Regions from separate parts of the Bradyrhizobium sp. USDA3010 genome, predicted to be linked through region 1. Evidence: riboswitches for the same ligand, from Rfam matches in the RefSeq annotation. Region 1 holds a riboswitch; each other region holds the start of a gene.

Region 1 (7,822 bases):
CTGCGCCTGACGCGCACTTATCTCGCCGTCGCCGGCAACCACGCGCACCTCGCGGCTCGCGGAGGCCGCCGCGATCACGGCCTCCCCGGTCAGGATCTCGATGCGATCCTGGCTGCTGTCGCCCGACTGAACATTGACGCTGGTTCCGGTGTTCAGCGTCACCTTGACGCCGCCATCGATCGTGAGCTTGCGCTGCTCGCCGGCGGCGGTGCGATAATCCGCCATCACATCCTGCAGCGATGGCCACAGCTGCAGCGGTGGCGACACCACGAGATAGGCGGCGGCCGACGTCGCCAGCGCGCCTCCGAGCATCGCCCGCCGCGTCATGCGCGGCTGCCGCCGGACGTCCGCCAGCATGGAATCGCCACGCCGCTTCAACAGGTTGGCGCCGGCCGGGCCGAGCTGATCCCAGAGCAGGCTGGCCTGCGCCAGCGCCTCCGAATGGGCGCTGCTCTGGCTTCCCCAGTGCCTGGTTTCCTCGATGTCCCGCCGGGTGGCCTGACCCGAACCAAGCCGCTGGACGCGCGCCAGCGCCTCGCTCTCGATCGCGGTCAGTTCCTCCGACGGTTCGTCGCTACGTGTCATCGATCGGGCGTTTCCCTTGGCAGCACGTCCATCCAAATACGCAACACTCTGACGCTCTCCTATCAGGACGTTTCCCGCGGCGCCGGACCGAAACGCCTTGTGACCTTTTTATTAAACCGCCTGGCGCAATGCTCGAGCGCGGCTTTCAGCTCAAGCTCCACCAAACGCTGCGAAACGCCGAGGCGCGCGGCGATTTCCCGGAGCGGCGTGCCTTCCAGGCGGGATGCGAGCAGGATCGTCCGGCGGCGCGGGGTGAGCTCCTCAAGCACCTGCTCCAGATGCGCAATCTGCTCTCGCGATTCGACCTCGCGTTCCGGTCCGGGCGCCGCGTCGGCGATCTCGAGCATCGGCTGCACCTCGAACCGCTTGATGCGGCGCGTCTCCTGGCGCTCCCGGCTGATCGCAAGATTGAGCGCACTGCGCAGCAGATAGCCGATCGGGCTGTCCACCACGCCCGGGCCGTTCTTGTCGCGAAGGTGCAGCCACGTCTCGTGAAGCGTCTCGCGCGCTCTTTCGTCGCCGAGACGCCGCGCCAAGCGGCGGCGAAGCTCGTCGTAGCGCTCGACGAGCACCTGCCGAAGCGTGGTCGAAGTGGTTTCCGTCATCGCGCGACCAGTCCCGGGCGCCTCGGGTCACGCGCGGCACAGTCGCCGGTCTCGGAAGGCGGCCGCGGCGAAACCGCCATCATGACAGGCTGCGGCATGTCCGGAGGCGGCGGCCGGCCGATCACAACAGCACGCAACAGGGCGGCGATCGCCTGGTCACGCGCGCTGTCATCGGTCGAGCCGAGCAGCTGGGGCTGCAGCACCTCGCCGGCATGCCCGATCCAGAACTTGAACTTGATCCGATAGCCGCCCGGCGCGGTCAGCGCGGACCGGCAGAATGCCTCCTCGACGCTGCTCTGGACGGCCGCAAGATACGGCATGAAGCCACGCATCGACGCCGTCTGCGGCGCGGTGGCCGCAGGCACAATCGTGAAGGCGTTGGCCGCGGCATAGACCGCGACCAGACCGGTTCCTTCGAGCAGGAGCTGCAACGCCATGTCGGGCGTCATCGATCCCTTGACGGCCTGCGCGCGGCGTCCCCCGGCCAGTGTGGCGTCGTAAACGACTTGAAGACCGGTGGCCGCGCTGTAAGCATCGAGCGCGGAGACCAGAGGCTGGCTGCCAATATCGAAGTCGACCGTTGCCGGCGTCCGAACTGATTCAAGGCTTGCGGCCATCGTTACCGTCTGGATATTCCCGGCAACGAGAGTGCCTATGACCAGGCCAAGAAAGCGCTGCCACATCCGATCATGCTTCGAGCGCAGCCCGATCTTCCGACCCATTGAACAAAGTGCATGAGGCGCCGCCGTGATCCTCAAGCCCAGCCGAACAGCACGATCTATCGGTGATCGATAGAGCTGTTCGTCAAACCCCGCGGCAGGCGCAACATAGAAACAGATTGTGACAATCTGCTAACAAGGGCGGAGACCTCGCGCCGGCCGCACCTTGCGCCGCCGCAGCCGGCGCCAGCCGATCACGATACCGCTGATCGAGACGATGGTGCCGACCGCCGACAGCAGCCAGACCACGATGTCGCGCGCCGGCGAGATGCGCAGCAGCAGCGGGAAGTCCAGGCTGTGCAGCGCGTTGAACAGCCAGCGATAGGACCGGCGGCTGTCGTCGCTGCGGTCGAGGATCTCGGCGGTGACCGGAGAAATGTGCAGCCAGGTGTGGGCGGGATCGTCGAAGCCGATCCGCAGCACGGGAAGCTCGCGCGCTTGGTGCAGCGTGTACCAGTAGGCGTCCGGTTCATCGAGCTGTCGCGCCGATATCATCGCAGCTCCCGGCATCGCGCGCCGGGCGGCCGCGATGATCTCATCCTGCGAAAGCGTCACGGGCGCGCCGGTCACGGGATCCGCGAGGCTACGACGGCCGCCGCTAGCGTCGAGCACCATCAGCCGGCGTCCGCCGATCCAGACGAAGCGCGCCTCCACCGCCGACGCCTGCGGCGGTGACTGCAAGCGAGCGACGATATCGGGTGCATCATGGCTGCTGTAGCCGACCGCGATCTCGCGCGTGAGGCCACGGCCGGAGAATGCACCGCCGGGATTGAGCGACAGCCAGCCGCTGAACATCCAGGTGAAGGCGAAGATGCCGCCGACGAGGCCGGCGATGTGATGCCAGGCCATCCAGCCGCGATAGGGCGAGACGGCGCCATCAGCGTAACGGCGCGTCAGCCGCAGGCGCAGAATGCCGATCCAGAAGCCGGTGACGGCGACGACGAGGCAGATGCCCGAGATCCACAGCACCACGTCCCGCCACAACGGGCCGTCCTTGCGCAACACGGTCGGATAGATCCAGTGCGGGATCGAGCCGAGCCAATTCCAGACGCGCTCTCGCCGCGTGGTGTCGAGCGCGATCTCGCCGCTGCGCGACGAGACATAAAGTTGGGTGCCATCGGCGTCGCCGAGGCCGATCAAATGGAGCGGCCGCAACGGATCGAAGCGCGCGGTGACCGACCATTGGTCGCGCGTCACCGTATCGAGCAGTTCCGGCCGCACGGCGCGCGGATGATGCCGGGCAATGGCAAGCGCCTGGTCCGGCGTGATCCGGTCGATCGTGCTGCCGTCGATGGCCGAAATAGTGACCGCGCCTCCCTTCCATCCAGTCACGCGATAGACCGGAACATCGTCCAGCATCGAGAGCCGGAGATCGCGCGGGTAATGCTCCGCGCCCGCGATCGCCATCGCGCGATCAGGAGCGACCTGCACCTTGCTCCAAACGATGCCAGGGAGCGCGGAGAGGCGCTCGTCGTCAGTGAGGCGCGGAAACGCCACGTACATCATGACGAGGCCGGAGATGAACCACATCGCGAAGAACAGACACGTCGCAATGCCGATCCAGCGATGGACGACATAGAGCCATCGCCGCGCTCGCCGGATCAGAGCGTTGCGCATGGTCAGAACTTCACGTTGGCGGACAATTCGGCGGTGCGCGGCATGCCGAGCAGCCACTGCCCCGTCCCGTTCGAGGTCACCGCGTAGACCTTGTCGAACAGATTGTAGACCCTGAACGCGACCGTGGTGCGGTCATCCGGCTTCCACCTGATGCCGCCATTGACGACGTTGTAACCCGGCCGCAACTGGGTGTTGGCGAGATCGGAGTACATCGCACCGACGATCTGCACGCCGCCATAGACCGACCAGTTCGGCGCGAAGTCCCAGGTCAGCCAGACGTTCGAGACCTGCTGCGGCACGTTGACCGGGACATTGCCGTTGTAGCTGACGACCTTGCCGCCGACCACCTGGCTGTTGTTGTCGTATCTGGCACGCAGCAGCGCAAGATTGGCGTCGACGCGCCAGCCATCGTTCAGCGCGAGCCCGATCGTTCCTTCGACCCCGCGGGATGATTGCTGGCCGATCTGCAGTGCCAGGCCGGCGGTGGGATTGCTGGGATCGGGAATGGTCAGGCCGGTCTTGACGATCTCGTACCCTGCCAGCGTCCACTCGCCGCGGCCGCCCCAGAACGACTGCTTGACGCCGATTTCGGTCTGCTTGCCGGTCGCGAGCTGGAAGGTTTTCTGCGAGGTCGACAGCGAGATCAGGTTGCTGACCGGATCGACGCCGACCGCATACTGGCCGTAGAACGCGAGGTTCTTGATCGGCTCGTACACCAACCCGGTTCGCCAGCTGGTGCCCGACAGCGTGGTTTCAAAACTGTTCGCCGGCGTCTTGTAGTCGGTGCGATCGACCTCGGGACGATCGTACCGGACGCCGGTGACGAGCGACAATTGATCGGTCAGCGACAGGCGATCTTCGGCGAACAGCGCGTATTGATTGACGATCGCGTTGAAGCCCGGCGTCGTCGCCGTGGTCGTCGCGAAGAACGATCCGGGATCGAACACGTAAGGATTGACCGACGACGCGCCGCCATAGGGCGAATTGTTGGTGTGGGTGAAGTCGATCCGGTTGACGTCGAACCCGGCGACGAACTGGTTCGCGAGCCCGAGGACTTGACCGCTGAAGGTCGCATCCATCCGGTTGCCGAGCTGCTTCTGGTCGTGGAAGATCTCGATGTAGCTGGAGCGGTCGATCAGCTGGGTCTTCGGGTTCCAGGTGTAGTTTTCGATGTCGCGCCAGTGCCGCTCGCTGGTCAGATAATACAGCGTGTTGTTGATCTTGATGCCGTCGGCGACGTCCCACTCGGTCTTGAACTGGGTCCAGCTGTCCTGATAGCGGATCGCGCTGTCTGATGCGTTGTAGTTCTTGAAACGCAATGCATCCTGGATCGACCCGTTGATCAGCGGCGTACCGAAATAGCGCGACGGGCTGCGGTCGCCGTAATCCTCGGACAGTGTGAAGGCGAGATTGTCCGATGCCTGCACGCGCACGGCGGCGGAGACCACCGCATTCGAGGTCTTGTCGCGATCGACCCAGCCGTCCGACATGTTGCCGGTGGCGTTGATGCGGTAGGACACATTGGGATTGATCGGACCGGTGCTGTCGACCGAGAGCCGCCGCGTCATGTTGCTGTCGAGCGAGACCTCGGCCTCGTTATAAGGCGTGCCCTGCGGCTTCTTCGGAACGACGTTGATGACGCCGCCGATCGCGCCCTCGCCGTACAGCACCGAGGCCGGACCGCGCAGCACTTCAACGCGTTGCGTCGACCAGGTGTCGTAGGGGAACGTCAGGGTGCCAGAGCCGATATAGAAGCGCGTGCCGTCGTATAGCGTCATCACCGAGTTGCTGCCGGCAAAGCCGCGGGTGCTGAACGACAGGCCGCCATTGCCGGGCGCCGGCGTTGCGATGAACCCGGCCGCGTTCTGGGTGACGGCATCGAGCACATTGTGCTGGCCGCGTTCGGCGATGGTTTGCGCCGTGATGATCTCGACGCTGGCCGGCGTCTGCAGCGGCGTCAGGTTGAGACGACTGCCGGTACCTCCCTGCGTGGTGGCGTTGAGCGTCGGCGATACCGATCCCGATGCACCTGACGCCGCGGCGCGCGGCGCGCCAGCGGTTGCCGCCGCCGTTGCAGGTCTGGCGCGCGGCCGCGACGACGTCGCCGAGTTGCGGCTTCGCGCCGCGGGCTTGGGCTTTGTGGATGTCGAGGGTGCGACCTCGATCGGATCGAGCGTCGTGGGTGGAGATGTTTGTGCCGAACCTTCAGCCGGCAGCAGCAGCGATGACAGGGAGCAAACGAGACCGAGGCGCCATTTGCGCGCAGCGGGAGAGGACGGAGACATGAAAGGACTCGCGGTAACGTGGCACGTCACCGCGAACGCGGACTGGCGCATTGCCCCAAAGGCAGTGCTCCGATCCCACCAGGACGCCCCCGCCCGATGTGCTCGCGTGTGACCACGACTGACGGCAGGTCTCCTGGCTCACGGGTCATCGCCTGTCGACGCCTTCCCGGGCGGAGTGGCCCAGTGGCAAATTGACGAAAGGCTCGCCGTTTACAGTTGCGGGGACAGCTGCGGCATTGGGGTTACCCTCGCACCGCATTCCCTTTTGATCCCCGAAGGGAACCGTCGGCCGAAACGATAGGTGGTGCGGGATGGGCTGTCAATTCGATGCGATTGTCGCACACATGCTTTGCGGGATGATGCTGCTGCGATGACACAGCGACAGCGCGGGCCGACGCGAGGATTCTCTATTCCGTCATCCTGAGGTGCGAGCCTTGCGGCGCAATTGCGCCGCTGGGCGAGCCTCGAAGGATGCACGGCCACGCTGGTGGCCGTCGATCCTTCGAGACGCCGCTTCGCGGCTCCTCAGGATGACGGAATACCTAATTCGCATCACTCGGCTTCGATACATCCCTGCATCACCTCATCGATCTCGGCCCGCGACAGAGCGCCCATCTCCGCAATGAACACGATTCGCGTTCGTGGCACGCCGGGCGCCGGCACGCCGCCGGCAGCCAGTGTCGCGCGTCCGCCGGCGAGTTGAAACACCGTCAGCCGTCCGGGCTGCTCCACCGTCTCGAACAATCCCTTCGCCCGCGCCAGCTTCGGCGCCAGTTTGCCGATCGCCTGCTGCAAGCGCGGCAACCGCACCGGCCGCTCCGAGGTCCAGCTCAGCGTCTCGAACCGGTCGGATGTCGGCCGGCGCGGCGCGGTCTCGCGCGGCGCCGGCAACCGATCGAGGTCCGCGGGAAACAGCAGCGCTGCCGGCACCTCGCCATGCTGCGCATCGACCACCACGGCCGCCGGACGCAGTGCCCGCACCGCATCGCGGATCGCGGCGCACGCGGCTGCATCAGCCAGATCGACCTTGCTCAGCGCCACCACATCGGCCGCCCTCAACTGCGAGCGCAGCAGCGCATCATCCAGCGCGACCACCGGCTGCGTCGCGTCAACCACGCACAGCACTGTCTCCAGCGGCGCCTCCTTCCAGATCACCGGATCCATCAGGTTGCGGACGATGTCGGAGGGATCGGCGATCCCGCTGGTCTCGATCACGATGAATTCGGGACGCGGATCCCGCCGCAGCAAGGTTGCGAGCGTGCGCAGCAGATCGCCCTCCAGCGTGCAACAGATGCAGCCATTGCTCAGGCTGACCACGCCATCGCTGGCGCCGGCGATCAGCTCCGCATCGATATTGATCGCGCCGAAATCATTGACCACGGCGGCGATGCGGCGGCCTTGCGCATGCGCCAGCAGATGGTTGACGACCGTGGTCTTGCCCGCCCCGAGAAAACCCGCGACCAGCAGGATCGGGACCGCCACATCAGCCCCCAGTGACCGGCCGGCGCACCGGCCGGCCCGGCCGCGCCGCGACATCGAGGACGCCATCATTGATCAGCGGCTGGCCGCTGACCACGAGATGCCGCACGCCTTCCGCCGGGCGGTTCATCGCGGAGAAGGTCGCACGATCGCTGAGCGTCTCGAAGTCGAACACCACGACGTCAGCGTCCGCGCCCGCCTGCAGCCTGCCCTTGGCGCGCATCGCCGGCGTGCTCGCGGACAGGATTTCCGCCGGGATCAGCGCACATTTGCGGATGCCCTCGAGCAGCGACACCTTCCTGCGCTCGCGGACCCATTCGCGGATGAAGCGGGTGAAGCAGCCGGCCGAACGCGGATGCGAGGTGGCATCGTCAGGCAGCGGCCAGGCGTCGCCAGTATAGGGACGGCCATCCGACAGCGTCCATGGCATCGCGTCGGACGCGATCGCGCCACCCGGATACAGCACCGCCATGTCGAGCAGATCGCGATGGTGCTGGTTGTTCTCGATATCGAGCACATGCCACAGCACCAG
Region 2 (7,822 bases), on a different contig from region 1:
CGAGTCCGATATCCACCGCCTCTCCGCGCGAGACGGAGCGACCGTACCGTGCGCCATCGGCACGCACCAGCAGTCCGCCGTTGCGATCGCGCTCGATCCTGATATCCGCAGACGCGCCGGCCAGCACACGCTCGCTGCCATCATCGATTGCGAAGCCGAACTTAGTCGGAAGATCGAGCCGCGTGGCGGCGAGCGCCTGCTCAAGTTCGGCCGCAAGCGAGCGCGTCTCGTCACCGGCAGTCCAGAATGGCGTCACCAGGACGTTGCGTTGCGCCTCGGTATCCGAATCCGCGTCCAGCACCCCGAGCTCGGCGAGCCCATCGATCAAGGCCGGATAGCCTTCATCGCCGACGCCGCGGACCTGGAGATTGGCGCGGCTGGTCAGATCGATCAGGCCGTTGCCGTATCGCGCAGCGAGCTCAGCAATTCTCGTCGCCTGCGACGCGTCCAGCCGCCCGCCGCGCGGACGGATGCGCACCACGAGGCCATCGCCCGACTGCATCGGCCGCAGCGCGCCGGGACACCAACCCTTGATCACGACCGCGCTCATGAGGCCTCCTGCAGCGCCGCCGCAATCGAATTGCGCCGTGTCTGCCAGAGCGACGCATCGTGCAGCCGGGTGAAGCAGGTTTCGATCGCAGCCAGCGCCGCCGGGTTCTCGCGCGCCATGAAGGCGCGAACGTCATCATTGCCGAGGGTCGCGTCGTAATAGAGGTCGAACAGGTGCGGCGGCACCGCGCCGGCAAGATGCGCGAACGCCGCCATGTGCTCCAGGGTCGCCGAGATTTCGGCGGCGCCGCGGAAGCCGTGGCGCATCATGCCGGCGATCCACGCGGGATTGGCGGCGCGCGCCCGCACCACGCGGGAGATTTCCTCGGTCAACGACCGGGCATGCGGTTGATCCGGCCGCGTCGCATCGAGGTGATAGAGCGACGGGACCTTTGCGCCGAGCCGCCGCGCCGCGGCGGCGATGCCGGCCTCATGCGCGGCATAGTCCGCCGCCAGCAGCAGATCGGTCTCCGGCAGGTCCTGGGTGTGGACGAAGCTGTCGGCCGCGGCGAGCCGTGCCTCGATGCCGGCACGGTCAGGCCTGATCTCGCCATCAGATGCAATGGCCCAGGACGATGCCGACAGCCAGGCTTCGCCGGCCGCGTCGCGCGCCTCCTCCGTGAAGACGTCCGGGACAGACGCGATGCCGGCGCCATAATGTCCGGGACGAGGCCCGAACACGCGCGAGACGCGCTGCCGGTAGGGATTCTCGTCACCCTCAGCGCTGCGCTCGGACAATGCCTCCGCCGCAGCTTCGAACAACTGCGCAAGCCCGGAGAAGACGTCGCGGAACAGTCCCGACACGCGCAGCGTCACGTCGATGCGCGGCCGGCCGAGCTCTGCCGGCGCGATGATGTCGTAGCCCGACACCCGGCCCGACCCATGATCCCAGCGCGGCGCGATCCCGGCGAGATGCAGCGCCATCGCAAAGTCCTCGCCAGCGGTGCGCATCGTCGAGGAGCCCCAGAGATCGACGACCAGCCCTTTCGGCCAGTCGCCGTGATCCTGCAAATGACGGCGCAGCAGCTCCTCGGCGAGCTTCACGCCTTGCGCATGCGCGGACGGCGTCGGCAACGCGCGCGGATCGACCGCAAACAGATTGCGTCCGGTCGGCAGCACGTCGCTCCGCCCGCGATAGGGCGAGCCCGCCGGCCCCGGCGCAACACGCCGGCCCGCGAGCGCATCGCGCAGCGCTGCCCTCTCCGCCTCGCCGCAAGCGCCCTGCCCGAACACATGCAGCCCGTCGCCGAACTGGCTTTCCTTGAGATCGCAGACAAAGCGATCGATCTGGGGAATGGCCTCGGCCGCGGAGACTGACGCCGCGAGACCGAGATCGTCCTCCAGCCCGGCGATGCGAGCTTCCTCGCGGATCGCGGCAATCAGCCGCTGCCGCCGCGCCGGATCGAGGCCGTCCGCAGTGGAATATTCATCGAGCAAACGCTCGAGACTGCGCAAGCCCTCCGGCACCGCCGCCGGCGCCAGCGGCGGCGGCGGCAGGTGGCCGATCGTCACGGCACCGATCCGGCGCTTGGCCTGCGCGGCCTCGCCGGGGTCGTTGACGATGAAGGGATAGACGACGGGCAGATCGCCGATCAGCGCTTCCGGCCAGCATGCGGATGACAGCGCAACCGACTTGCCGGGCAGCCATTCCAGCGTTCCATGCGCGCCCATATGAACGACGGCATCGATGCCCTGCTGCCTGAGCCACAGATAGAACGCGACATAGGCATGGCGCGGCGTGCGCGAGAGATTGTGATAGTCGGCATCGCGCTGGCCGACCTCACCGCGTTCCGGCTGAACCGCGATGATCGACCTGCCGCTCGGGATCGCCGCGAAATGAAATGCGCCGTCGCGGCAATCGGGATCATCCTCCGGCGCGCCCCATGCGCGCGAAAGATCGTCCTGGAGCAGCTCGGGAAGGCTGGACATCGCCGCGCGATATTCGGCCACGTCCCATGTCAGCTTCCGGTGCAGCAGCACGCCACCCAGCGACTTCATCGGCTCAAGATCAAAGCCCGCAGCAGCGAGATCGGCCAACAACGCCTCCACCGAAGCAAGTGCATCGAGGCCGACGGCATGCGCGATCTGATGCGGACGGCCCGGATAGTTCGAAAGCACGAGCGCAAGCTGTTTGTCCCCCGCCGGCTTGCCGGCAAGCCGATGCCAGGCTGCCACGCGCGCGGCGACCGCTGCGACGCGCTCGGCATCCGGCCGATGCGCAAGATGCGCGAATTGCAGATCGGGATCGCGCTCACCGGGCGATTTGAAGCTCACAACGCCCGTGAACAGGCGGCCGTCGACCTCCGGCAACACCACATGCATCGCGAGATCGCCGGGCGACAGGCCGCGCAGCGACAAGGCCCAATCCTCACGCTGCGCCGTCGACAAAGCGACCTGGAACACCGGGCACGATGCGGCATCGAACGGCGTCGTGCCGTCGTCACCCGCCGCAGAGAACGCGGTCACATTGACGATGGCGGCCGGCGAGCATTGCGCGAACTGAGCGCGCAGCCAATCGGCCACGCCCGCCGCCTTCAACGAGGTGACGAACACGCCGTGGGCATCGAATCCCTTTTTGCGCAAAGCCTCGATCAGCGCATCGACCGGCGCCGTGTCGCCGGCCGCCAGATAGGAGCGATAGAAGGTCACGAGCACCAGCGGCCGGCCATCCGGTGCCGGCAGCGCCGCGACGGCACCGCGCTGGGAATCGTAGACGCCGATCTCGGGAAGATCGATCTCACCGACAACCGGCCCGGCATAAAGGCCGGACGCCAGCGCCAGTTGTGCAATCACGGCCTGCGCGGCAACGGGGCCGCCCTTGTCGCACAGCACCTTCAGGCGGCGCAGCGTCGAGACCGGCAGGGTCGAGAATTCATCCAGCCGCAAATCGTCGCGGCCATCCGCCGGCAGCACCACCAGGGCGATGCCGCGTTCCTTCGCCAGCCGATGCACCACGGCCAGGCCATATGACCAATAGGGCTCGCCGCCGATCAGCCGCACCAGGATGCCGCGCGCATGCGACAGTGTCCGCTCGATATAGGTATCGACCGACAGCGGGTGGCGCAGCTCCGCGAGATTGGCGAGCCGCAGCGACGGCAGCGCGGCGCGGCCCCGCCGCCAGCCGGCCGCGAACGCGGCGAGATCGCTGTCGGAAAACGACAACACCACGAGATCGGCCGGATCCTGGCCGAGGTCCCTTGGCGTCGCGGTCTCCTCAAGGCCGCGGCTCTCGCGGAAGACGACGTGCATCAGACACCTAGTCGCGCCCGGATCGCGGCTTCATCGATATCGCCGTGTTCGCCGATCACAACGAGCTTCGACTGCCGCGGCCGCGCGCCCCAGGGCATGTCAAACTGATGCCTGACCCGCTCGCCGACCGATTGCACCAGCAACCGCATCGGCTTGCCTTCGACCGCGATATAGCCCTTGGCGCGCAGTACGTTTTGCTCGCGCGCCAGCCCCTTGATCGACGCGATCAGCGCACCGACATCCGCGATCTCCGGAAGATCGATCACCACGGAATTGAAGTCGTTGTGCTCGTGTTCGTCCTCGCCGTCATGGTGAGACGGCCGCGACGCGAGGTCGTCCTCTGCCGCCGCTTCAAGACCGAGGATCACGCGGGCGTCGATCGCGCCGTCGACGATGGGCAACATCGGCACCTCGCGCGGCATCTCGGCCGCGATCAGCGCCTTGGCCGCTTTGATCCCCTCGGCACCGGCGAGATCGGCCTTGGTCAGCAGCACGATATCGGCACAGGCGATCTGATCCTCGAACACTTCGGACAACGGCGTTTCGTGGTCGAGATTCTCATCTGCCGCGCGCTGCGCATCCACGGCGGCCGGGTCCGGCGCAAAGCGACCGGCAGCAACGGCCTCCGCATCGGCCAGCGCGATCACGCCATCGACCGTGATCCGCGAACGGATCTCCGGCCAGTCGAATGCCTTCAGCAGCGGCTTCGGCAGCGCGAGGCCGGACGTCTCGATCACGATATGATCGGGCCTCACAGGGCGCGCGAGCAATTGCTCCATCGCCGGGATGAAATCGTCGGCGACGGTGCAGCAGATGCAGCCGTTGGCGAGCTCGACAATATTCTCGGTCGGGCAATTGGAGTCCGCACACGACTTCAGGATGTCGCCGTCGACGCCTTCACTGCCGAATTCGTTCACCAGCACCGCGAGCTTCTTGCCGTTGGCATTCCGGATCAGATGCTGGATCAGCGTCGTCTTGCCGGACCCGAGAAAGCCGGTCACGACGGTGACCGGAACCTTGGCGAGCGTCATCATTCTGCGGCCTCCGGCACGACGGCGATGGGGGGAATTCGGGCAAGCGATTGCTTGCGGAAGATTTCGGGACGGCTGCGCCACGGCACGATGCCGTCAGGCGCCGTGGCATAGGCAGAGGCGCCGGCGATCACATCCCTGGCATTATCCGCGGACAGGCGGCCGTAGACATAGGACCACCGGCCCGGCGCGCTGAGCGCGACCGAGCAGCCCTGGCTGCAAGCCGAGAGGCATTCGACCGGAACCAGATTGACGTCATCGGGCACGCCCGCCTCAACGAGCGCGGCATGCAGGCGCGCACCGGGCGCGAGCTCGCCTTCGGCGAGCGTCTGGCCGGCGCGGCAGGTGATACAGACATAAAGTGTAACGCTCATCGCCCTTCCTGAATTGACTGCGGGAAGCGATGAGGCACACGAACCTGACGTGAACAGGTTCGTTCCCCGTCGCGGAACACCCCGTCCGCCGGTCTCAAACACACTGCGTCGGCAGGTCTCCCGGCTTGCGGAGTAGGATTTCTCCCGTGATGCCCACCTTCCCGACTCCATTAGGGAATCAGTGGCTTGGGCATCTCTCCGGTCACGGTCGCGGGGGCGGCTGCGCTTCGGGCAAACCTTGCGGTCCGAGCCCTATCGCATTCCCTCTTCGCCTGTCGTAGGACAGGAACCAACGCGGGGTCACCATTCGTCCTGGCCTCGCACTTGTCAAGCCGAAGGAACGTGATGATTTCTGATGGACACGACGCTGAAGATGGCGCCGTCGGCGCCGACCCTTCATTGGATGCGCGGCATGCGGCCAAAATGGCGAAAAAGAAGGTCGCCCGCGACAAGATCATGGCGACCAAGAGCGGTGAAAAGGGCCTGATCATCGTTCATACCGGCGCCGGCAAAGGAAAATCCTCCTCCGCCTTCGGCATGATCGTGCGCTGCGTGGCGCACGGCTTTCCCTGCGCCGTGGTGCAATTCATCAAGGGCGCCTGGGATACGGGCGAGCGCCGCCTGCTCACCGGACATTTCGGCGATCTCTGTCAATTCCACGCGATGGGCGAAGGTTTTACCTGGGAGACGCAGGATCGCGGCCGCGACGTCGCGGCAGCGCAAGCCGGCTGGGAAAAGGCCAAGCAGCTGATCGCGGATCCGAGCCTGCGGATGGTCGTGCTCGACGAGATCAATATCGCGCTTCGGTATGACTATCTGGCGATCGCCGACGTCGTCGACTTCCTGACGACTTCGAAGCCGCCGATGACCCACGTCGTGCTCACCGGGCGCAACGCCAAGGACGAATTGATCGAGATCGCCGACCTCGTCACCGAGATGACGCTGGTCAAGCACCCCTTCCGCTCCGGCATCAAGGCCCAGCCGGGCGTCGAGTTCTGACTGTTGTTGCCATGGCGCGCGCGTTGATGATCCAGGGAGCCGGTTCGGACGTGGGCAAGTCGCTCATCGTCGCCGGCCTTGCGCGTGCCGCCCGACGACGCGGCCTGCGCGTGCTGCCCTTCAAGCCGCAGAACATGTCCAACAACGCTGCCGTGACCATCGACGGCGGCGAGATCGGACGCGCGCAAGCGCTGCAGGCGCTTGCTGCCGGCGTCGAGCCGCACACCGACATGAACCCGGTGCTGCTGAAGCCGGAGACCGACGTCGGCGCGCAGGTCATCCTGCACGGCAAGCGGATCGCGACCGCCCGCGCGCGCGAATATGCCGCCATGAAACCATCGCTGATGGGCGCGGTGCTGGAGAGCTTTGGGCGATTGAAAGAGCGCGCCGACCTGGTGCTGGTCGAAGGCGCCGGCAGCCCCGCCGAGGTCAATCTGCGCAAGTCCGATATCGCCAATATGGGCTTTGCGCGCAGGGCCGACGTGCCCGTGGTATTGGTCGGCGATATCGACCGCGGCGGCGTGATCGCGCAGCTCGTCGGCATCCAGGCGGTGATCGCCCCCGATGATGCCGCGATGATCCAGGGCTTTGTCATCAACAAATTCCGTGGCGATCCGACGTTGTTCGACGACGGCTACCGGCTGATCGAAGCCCGCACCGCCTGGCGCGGCTTCGGCGTGCTGCCCTGGTTCGTTCGCGCTGGCGAGCTTCCGGCCGAAGACGCGCTCGGGCTCGGCGACGCGCGCAAGCCCGGCCAGTGCAAGATCGCGTTTCTCGCGCTGTCGCGGATCGCCAATTTCGACGACCTCGACCCGCTGAAGCTCGAACCCGGCGTCGATCTGGTGATGGTGCGGCCGGGTGAAGCCATTCCGGGCGACGCGAAGCTCGTCATCCTGCCCGGCTCGAAATCGACCCGCGGCGATCTCGCCTTCCTGCGCGCGCAAGGCTGGGACATCGACCTGCTGGCGCATCATCGCCGCGGCGGCCACATCCTCGGCCTGTGCGGCGGATACCAGATGCTTGGGCAGAGCGTCGCCGATCCCGACGGGATCGAGGGACTCGCCGGCGAAACGCCTGGCCTCGGGCTGCTCGATGTCACGACTGTTATGACCGAACAGAAGACGCTGACCCGCGTCAGCGCGATGCATGCTGCGACCCATCAACCGATCAGTGCCTACGAGATCCACATCGGGCGCACCGACGGGCCGGATCGCGCGCGGCCCTTTTCAATGCTTGACGGCTCGCCGGAAGGTGCCATGTCGCGTGACGGGCGCGTGCACGGCAGCTATCTGCACGGCCTGTTCACCTCGGACGGATTTCGCAAGGCGTTCCTTGCGCAGCTCGATATCCCTGCGGCGGATCAGCCGTACGGCGCCAGGGTCGAGAGCGCGCTCGACGCGCTTGCCGAGCACATCGAGACCCATCTTGATGTGGAAGGCCTGCTGGCGTTGGCGCGCTAAACCGACAACGCGGCGGCAAGACGGGACCATTCGGCCTCGCTGCCCGGCAGGCCGAGGCGCAGCCATCCCGGCTTTTGCTGGAAGACGCGCGACCAGATCTGGCCGCGGGCAAGCTTGTCCTGCGCGGCCAGCGCGTCGCCGGTCTCGTAGAGACGAAACA
Region 3 (7,822 bases), 340 kb from region 1:
TGCTGTCGGAAACCGCGATCACCTATCCCGAGACCTACGTCGCGACCATGACCGGCAGCCAGATCAAGGATGTGCTGGAAGACGTCTGCGACAACCTGTTCAACGTCGATCCCTATTATCAGCAAGGCGGCGACATGGTCCGTGTCGGCGGCCTCGCCTACACCTGCACGCCCGGCGAGACCGTCGGCAAGCGCATTTCCGAGCTGAAGCTCGGCAACGGCAAGCATCTCGAAGCCGGCAAGCACTACAAGGTCTCGGGCTGGGCTTCGGTCAACCAGCAGAACGGCGCGCCGATCTGGGATGTCGTGGCCAAGCATCTGCGCTCCGGCCGGCCGCCGAACCGCGACGAACCCGGCGTGACGCTGAAAGGCGTCGAGGACAACCCGGGCATTGCGAGGCACGGATGACGCGGCGCGCGCTCATCGCGGCGCTCGGCCTCGCGGCGATCGCGCTGGCAACGCCGCCGGCCCGCGCCCAGCTCGCGCCGCTGCAGGACAAGCCGTTCGCCGAGCACAAGGTCGTGCTGCAGCTCTCCGACAACGATCCGAAGAAGCAGGGCCTCGTCATCAGCGTCGCGAGCAATCTGATGAAGCACTACGACCCCGACAAGGTCGCGGTCGAGATCGTCGCCTTCGGCCCGGGCATCGAACTGCTCAAGCCCGATAATGCGAACCGCAAGCTGGTCGAGAGCCTGGTCGCGCAGGGTGCGCGGGTCGACATCTGCCTCAACACCCTCGACACGATCGAGCGCGACACCGGCAAGCGGCCGGACTACATCGCGACCGCCACCCCAGTACAGGTCGGCGTCGCACAGATCCTGCTTCTCACCGAGAACGGCTACACGCTGGTCCGTCCTTAACCCGCGGTCGCCTGAACGCGCATAACCCCTCCCGCGGAAGGAGCCGGGCCGTTCACCCTTCGAGACGCCGCGACGCGGCTCCTTGGGGTGACGGGGATGGGCTTAGTTGGGGGGATGGATTTGCTTTGAATCGACCCTATCTATGGAATAATATCCTCCATGTGACTTGACCCGGAGAACAGGTAAGCCGTCATGATCTTTCGCCAGCTGTTCGACAGCGTGTCCGGCACCTACAGCTATCTGCTCGCGAGCCGCGCCGGCGGCGAGGCGCTGATCCTCGATCCGGTGCTGGAGAAGGCCGACCGCTACTGCAAGCTGCTGCAGGAACTCGACCTCCGACTGGTCAAGGCGGTCGATACGCACCTGCATGCCGATCACATCACCGGCCTCGGCGAGCTGCGCGACCGCACCCAGTGCATCACCATCATGGGCGAGCAGAGCAAGGCCGACGTGGTGTCGATGCGCGTCTCCGACGGCGACAAGGTGACGATCGAAGGCCTCTGCCTCGAAGCGTTGTACACGCCCGGCCACACCGACGATTCCTATAGCTATCTGATGGGCGACCGCGTCTTCACCGGCGACACGCTCTTGATCCGCGGCACCGGCCGCACCGATTTTCAGAACGGCAGCGCGCGAGCGCAGTATGATTCGATCTTCAACCGCCTGCTGAAGCTGCCGGAAGAGACCCTGGTATTCCCCGCGCATGACTACAAGGGCGACACCGTCTCCACCATCGGCGAGGAGAAGCGCTACAATCCGCGGCTGCAGGTGAAATCGATCGACGACTATGTCGAGCTGATGAACAATCTTCATCTCCCGAATCCAAAGATGATGGACGTCGCGGTGCCCGCCAACATGCATGTCGGCCTGCACCAGGACGAGCTCGCCAAGGAAGGCCTGTCCATCAGCGCGCGCGACGCCATCGCGAGCCTCGGCCGGCCCGATATCCTGCTGGTCGATCTACGCGAGAGCGGCGAGCGGGCCAAGCACGGGACACTCGCGGGCGCGCTGCACGCGCCCTATCCCGGGATTTGCGCCACGTTGCAGCCCGGTGGCATGCTGCGCGAAGTCGCGGCCGCGACCGGCCGCCGCGTCGTGTTCTTCTGCGCCTTCGGCGAACGTTCCGCGATGGCGGTAGCTTCCGCGAAGAAAGCGGGATTGGCGAACACCGCCCATATCGAAGGCGGCATCGATGCGTGGAAGAAGGCCGGCGGGCCGGTGGTGACGGGGTAACCCGTTAGCCGCGCACAATTTCTAGCACCGTCACCCTGAGGTGCGAGCCTTGCGGCGCAATTGCGCCGCTGGGCGAGCCTCGAAGGGCGACGGCCCCGCTCCCTCCGGCGAACGCCCGGAAGCATCCGGGCCGTGCATCCTTCGAGACGCGCTACGCGCTCCTCAGGATGACGGATGACGAGTGATCACCGCGTCACCCGCTTGAGTTCCGCCGTCAACCGATCCAGCGCATCGGCCAGCATGACGCCGCCGCACACCGTCAGCCGCTCCGGCAGCACGATCCGCTTGTCGGCCGGATAGAAGCGTTCCAGCGCCGGATGCAGCAGGAAGGCGCGGCCCTCGTCCTCGGCGCGATCGCCGGCCTCCGACACCAGGATGAAATCCGGCCTCAGATTTACGATTGCCTCCAGCGAGGCAAATCCGCCCGCGTCGAGCCCGAGTTCGCCGGCCGCGTTGCTCAGGCCAGTTGCCGCAAGCAGCGAGCTGATCAGGCTGCTGCGACCTGAGACAAAGCCGCGCCGCTCCACCGGCAGCACCCGATAGTGATGACCATCAGCCACCGCCCGCGCCCGCGCGATCGCCGCATCGAACCGCGCGATCTCGGCCCGCGCGCGATCCGGATGCTGTACCACGTCGCCCATCGCGCGGATCTGGTCCCTCACCTCGTCCAGCGTGCGCGGCACCGTGAATTCGACGAGGTGCAATCCGTTGGCGTTCAGGAGATCGCGCGTCGCGCGCTTGTCGAACAGGCTGACCACGACGATGTCGGGCTTGAGCAGCAGCACGTCCTCGGCCTCACCGGACAGAAGCGGATAGTTTCGCGCCAGCTCGGCGGCCCAGGATTGCCAGCCATCGCGCGAAAAGCGGCTGAGGCCAAGGATCTGATCCGGGTCGGCCAGCGACAGCACCAGCTGGTCGCTGCAGACGTTCATCGAGACGATGCGCGGTCCGCCGGCGGACGCGGCTGCATACGACATCAGCCATGCCGCTGCGGCCACCGCTGCGAGACGCCGCATCCCCATCACACGTCCGCCCATGGCACGATGACGGCCTCGCGCTGAAATTCGGCGCGGTAGGCGCTGACCCGGAACACGCTGGCCAGCACGCTCTCGGACAGCGCTTCAGCGGGCGCACCTTGCGCCGCCAGCCGCCCGTCCGACAGCACCAGCATGTGATCGGCAAAGCGCGCGGCGAGCCCGAGATCGTGGGTCACCACGATGACCAGTACGCCGGTGTCGGCGACGTTGCGCAGCTTCTGCATCACGTCGATCTGGTGGCGCGGATCGAGCGAGGCGGTCGGCTCGTCGGCGAGGATCACCGGCGCCTCCACCGCCAGCACCCGGGCCAGTGCGACGCGGCTGCGCTCGCCGCCGGACAGCTCGGTGACGCGGCGGTCGCTGAATTCAGTGACTTCGACCGCCTGCATCGCGCGCAGCACCGCCTCCATATCCTTTTGCGACAACCGCGCCGGATCGGTCGCGCCATGCGGATAGCGGCCGAGCGCGACGATATCGCGCGCCGGCAGCGGCCAATGCACCATGTGCCCCTGCGGCAAATAGGCGAAGCGCTTCGCCCGCTCGCGCAGCGCAAGCGCGGCCAGCGCGTCGCCGCCGATCCTGATCTCGCCGTCGGATGGAATCAGCCCGGCCAGCGCGCGCAGCAGCGTGGTCTTGCCGGCGCCGTTCGGGCCGACCAGCGCGACCAGATGGCCCGCTTCCAGCGACAGCGAGACATCGTGCAGCACCTTGCGGCTGCCGAGCGAGGCATTGAGCGCGGTGGCGGAGAGCAGCGTCATGCCACGCCTCCGCCGAGCGCGCGGCGTTCGCGCATGATCAGATAGAGGAAGAACGGCACGCCGATGATCGAGGTCAGCACGCCGACCTTGATGTCCGACGTCGAGGGGATGATGCGCACCGCGATATCGGCGGCGAGCAGCAGTGCCGAACCGGCGAGCGCGCTCGGCACCAGCAGCCGCGCCGGATCGTGACCGATCAGGGGGCGCATCAGATGCGGCGCGACGAGACCGATGAAGCCGATCGTGCCGGTGACCGCGACCGCGCCGCCGACGCCGAGCGCAACACCCGCGATCACGAGCAACCTTAGCCGCCCGACATCGACGCCGAGACTCTGCGCGGCCTCCTCGCCGAGCGTCAGCGCACGGAACGCGTTCGCCTGGCTGAGCAGGATGGCCGCGCCCGCGATGATGAAGGGCAGCGCCAGCGCCACGTGCTGGAAGCTGCGGTCCTCGAGCGAGCCGAGCAGCCAGAATGCGATCTCCAGCACCACGAACGGATTGCTGGAGAGATTCATCACCAGCGCCGTCGCCGCCCCCGCAAAGCTCGAGATCGCGAGTCCCGCGAGGATCAGGATCAAAAGCCCGGCATTGCGGCCGGCAATCGCCAGCAGCGCGAACACCGAACCGAACGCGGCGATGATCGCCACCACCGGCAGCGCGTAGGAGCGCACATCGGCGAGGCCCAGCGCGATCACCAGCACCGCGCCGAATGCCGCCGATTGCGGTGCGCCGAACAACGACGGCGAGGCCAGCGGATTGCGCAGCAGTCCCTGCAGCGCTGCGCCCGATAGCCCGAGAATACCGCCGATCGCGAACGCCAGAACGGTGCGCGGCAGCCGGATCTCGCGCACGATCACCTGCGCCACGTCGCTGCCGCCGCCGAACACCGCCTCGATCACCGCAAGCGGCGACAGCCGCACCGGCCCGATGCCGAGCGAGAGCACCAGCAGCAGGACCACGAGCGCGAGCAGCGCCGCGGTAGCGCCCCACCGGCGCCGCGCCGCGACCTCGGCCGCCAAGGCAAAATCCTGCACGTTCATTGGATCCATGCTCTTACAGCGATCGCCGTGGCAGACAAGCGACACCCGACAGAAACCGTGGCCACCTGGCGGCCGCCCGACCTTCGCCGGATTGACTTTGCCCAGCCGAACCCTAGATGAACATGACGGTTCTTTCATGAGATGAAAAGGGAATGCGGTGCGGGGAAACTTCCCCAACGCCGCGGCTGCCCCCGCAACTGTATGCGGTGAATCCTTCGTCACAGGCCACTGGGAATCTCGGTCCTGGGAAGGCGACGAAGGGTAACGACCCGCGAGCCAGGAGACCTGCCGTCAGCCGTGGTCACACGCGAAGATGCCGGTCGGGGAGTACAGGCATGAGCTTCACTTGAGGCTGCAAGCAGCTGAGCCTGCGAGCACGATGGTGAGACTGGTTCGCGGTGACGTGCCACTGACGTTACCGAGGTCTCTCTTAGATGTTCTCCAACTCTTCTTCCCGGCGGCGCCGCGCGCTTCTGCTCGCGTCGACGATGATCGCGCCGACAATCGTTCTCTCGACCGCACGGGCGCAGCAGGCGCCCTCTCCCAATCAGCTGCCGGCCATCGAAATCACCAAGCCTGGCGACCAGAATTTTACGCGCGCCAGGCCAGCCGCTGACGAAGCGCCGGCGCCACGCCGCCCGGCGCCGGGCACCACGCAAGGCAACAATGTGGGCAGCGGAGCAGGATCGAACACGACAGGGACCGGACCGGCCACCGGAACGGGCGGCCCAGGCGGCGGCGGCCGCCAGTTCGCCGGCATTGTCGGCTCTTCCTCGACCGTGATCACCGCCGACGACATCGCGCATTCGCCGGTGCAGTCGCTGCCCGAGATTCTCGCGCAGGTGCCGGGCGTGCAGCTGCAATCGCTTTATGGCGGCCCGAACGGCGCCAAGACCGCGGTCGACCTGCGCGGCTTCGGCGCATTCGCCTCCGACAACACCCTGTTCCTGCTCAACGGCCGCCGCCTCAACGACGTCGACAAGGCCGGCTTCGATCTCACCACGATCCCGCTCGATTCGATCGAACGCATCGAGATCACGCGCGGCAACAGCGGCGCGGTGCTCTACGGCGACAACGCGGTGGGCGGCGTGGTCAACATCATCACCAAGACCGGCGCCGGCGGTCCGCCGGCCACGATCAGGGCCGAAGGCGGTTTCGGCTCGTTCAACACCCGCATGGCCGCGGTGTCCGCGGCGCTTAATTCCGGCCCGTGGTCGACCTCGTTCTACGGCAACGGCATCAAGTCCGACGGCTACCGCGTCAACAATGCGCTCGACCAGCGCAACGCCGTCGGCAACGTCAACTACACGACATCGGATCTCACCGCCTTCCTCACCGTCACCGGCAGCGACCAGAAGCTCGGCCTGCCCGGCGGACGGCTGGTCGATCCGTCGATCGGCGTCAACGAGCTGCTCACCGATCGCCGCGGCGCGGCGACGCCGTTCGACTATGCCAACCAGCAAACCGCCAGCGTTACCGCCGGCTTCACCAAGACGCTGATGAACGGCGTCGACCTCATCGTCGACGGCGGCTGGCGGCAGCGCGAGACGCAAAGCGGCTTCTTCGGCACCGTGCCGACCATCAGCTTCGCCTCGACCTATAACGATGCGGCGCTACAAACCTGGTCGCTCACGCCGCGGCTCAGCGTCAAGAACGTCGTGCTGAGGATGCCGTCCACGATCCTGACCGGCATTGACTATTACGATTCGACGTTCCGTGAGGCACGCGGCGCCTATCAAGGCGTCGATCCCTACCACATCTACAATATCGAGCAGCAGACCCTGGCCGGGTACTGGCAGCACACGATCGGCCTGCTGCCGACCACCGATTTCTCCTACGGTGCGCGCGTCCAGAATACCAGCGTGTCGGCACGCGACCGCTACGACCCGAACGCGCCATTCGCCTTCGACACGCAGGCGGCGCCGCTCGACAGCAACGAGACGCAGTACGCGCTGCATGTCGGCGCCGAGCATCGCTTCACCGACACCTTCTCGGTATTCGGCCGCGCCGCGCGCGCATTCCGCACGCCCGACGTCGACGAGCGCGTCGCTTCGGGTCCGTCATTCGACCCGCTGACCTTCGCCCCGATCCCGCAGAGCTTCCAGCTCAAGACCCAGACGTCGCAGGACGTCGAGGGCGGCTTCCGCGTCAGGACCAACCTGTTTCAGGTCCAGAGCAGCGTCTATCTGATGGATCTCGAGAACGAGATCCATTTCAATCCGGTGCTGTTCTACAACGTCAACCTCGACCCGACCCGCCGCTACGGCTCAGAGACCAGCGCCTCGCTCAAGGTCAGCGACACTGTGACGTTGCGTGGCGGCATGGCGATCACTCGTGCGGTGTTCCGCGAAGGCATGTGGGCCGGCAACGACGTGCCGCTGGTCTCGCGCTACACCGGCAATCTCGGCGTGACCTGGAATATCTGGCAGAACTATCTGGTGTTCGATGCCACAGTGCGGGCCTGGAGCTCGCGCATCATGGACAACGACCAGGCCAACACCCAGAGCCGGATTCCCGGCAATGCCACCGCCGATCTCAAGCTGAGCGGGCAGGTTGACCGCTTCTTCTGGTCGCTCAGCGTGAACAATCTGTTCAACGCGCTGTACTACGACTACGCCATCGCGAGCTCGTTCACGGCCGGCCGCTTCTCTGCCTATCCGCTGCCCAGCCGCACCTACATGGTCAAGGCGGGCGCGACGTTTTGAGCTATCCGGCGCGGCGGGTGTGACCGGCCGCGCCCATCTCCTCACGTTACAAGCCCCGGTGAACTGGAGTAGAATTCCGGCTGCTGATTTGACCCGCGCAGGGGAAACGCATGGCCAAGGCCGGAAAGAAGAGCAAGGGCGGCGGCAAGATCGACGACAAGACCGACGACAAATCGAAAAAGCCTCCGCC

What was found. Region 1 has a riboswitch for cobalamin ahead of AC066Y_RS01275 (TonB-dependent receptor). Riboswitches for the same ligand answer to the same signal wherever they lie in the genome.
Region 2: it holds a riboswitch for cobalamin, as region 1 does, so the genes downstream of both, AC066Y_RS30420 (DUF1636 family protein) here and AC066Y_RS01275 (TonB-dependent receptor) in region 1, are expected to answer to the same signal.
Region 3: it holds a riboswitch for cobalamin, as region 1 does, so the genes downstream of both, AC066Y_RS02930 (TonB-dependent receptor) here and AC066Y_RS01275 (TonB-dependent receptor) in region 1, are expected to answer to the same signal.

The regions. Positions count from the first base shown of each region.
Region 1 covers NZ_JBWJZD010000001.1:307,797-315,618, forward strand. Annotated here, with positions in the region: gene AC066Y_RS01255 (FecR family protein) at 1-585, opposite strand, end outside; gene AC066Y_RS01260 (RNA polymerase sigma factor) at 648-1,190, opposite strand; gene AC066Y_RS01265 (STN domain-containing protein) at 1,187-1,807, opposite strand; gene AC066Y_RS01270 (PepSY domain-containing protein) at 2,042-3,526, opposite strand; gene AC066Y_RS01275 (TonB-dependent receptor) at 3,529-5,811, opposite strand; cobalamin riboswitch at 5,918-6,113, opposite strand; gene AC066Y_RS01280 (CobW family GTP-binding protein) at 6,364-7,293, opposite strand; gene AC066Y_RS01285 (amidohydrolase family protein) at 7,295-7,822, opposite strand, start outside.
Region 2 covers NZ_JBWJZD010000025.1:116,638-124,459, forward strand. Annotated here, with positions in the region: gene cobG (precorrin-3B synthase) at 1-550, opposite strand, end outside; gene cobN (cobaltochelatase subunit CobN) at 547-3,798, opposite strand; gene cobW (cobalamin biosynthesis protein CobW) at 3,798-4,832, opposite strand; gene AC066Y_RS30420 (DUF1636 family protein) at 4,829-5,203, opposite strand; cobalamin riboswitch at 5,297-5,512, opposite strand; gene cobO (cob(I)yrinic acid a,c-diamide adenosyltransferase) at 5,549-6,202, shown strand; gene AC066Y_RS30430 (cobyric acid synthase) at 6,214-7,662, shown strand; gene cobD (threonine-phosphate decarboxylase CobD) at 7,659-7,822, opposite strand, start outside.
Region 3 covers NZ_JBWJZD010000001.1:647,100-654,921, forward strand. Annotated here, with positions in the region: gene soxB (thiosulfohydrolase SoxB) at 1-407, shown strand, start outside; gene AC066Y_RS02905 (DsrE family protein) at 404-859, shown strand; gene AC066Y_RS02910 (MBL fold metallo-hydrolase) at 1,052-2,092, shown strand; gene AC066Y_RS02915 (ABC transporter substrate-binding protein) at 2,278-3,108, opposite strand; gene AC066Y_RS02920 (ABC transporter ATP-binding protein) at 3,114-3,887, opposite strand; gene AC066Y_RS02925 (FecCD family ABC transporter permease) at 3,884-4,927, opposite strand; cobalamin riboswitch at 5,037-5,234, shown strand; gene AC066Y_RS02930 (TonB-dependent receptor) at 5,416-7,632, shown strand; gene AC066Y_RS02935 (hypothetical protein) at 7,743-7,822, shown strand, end outside.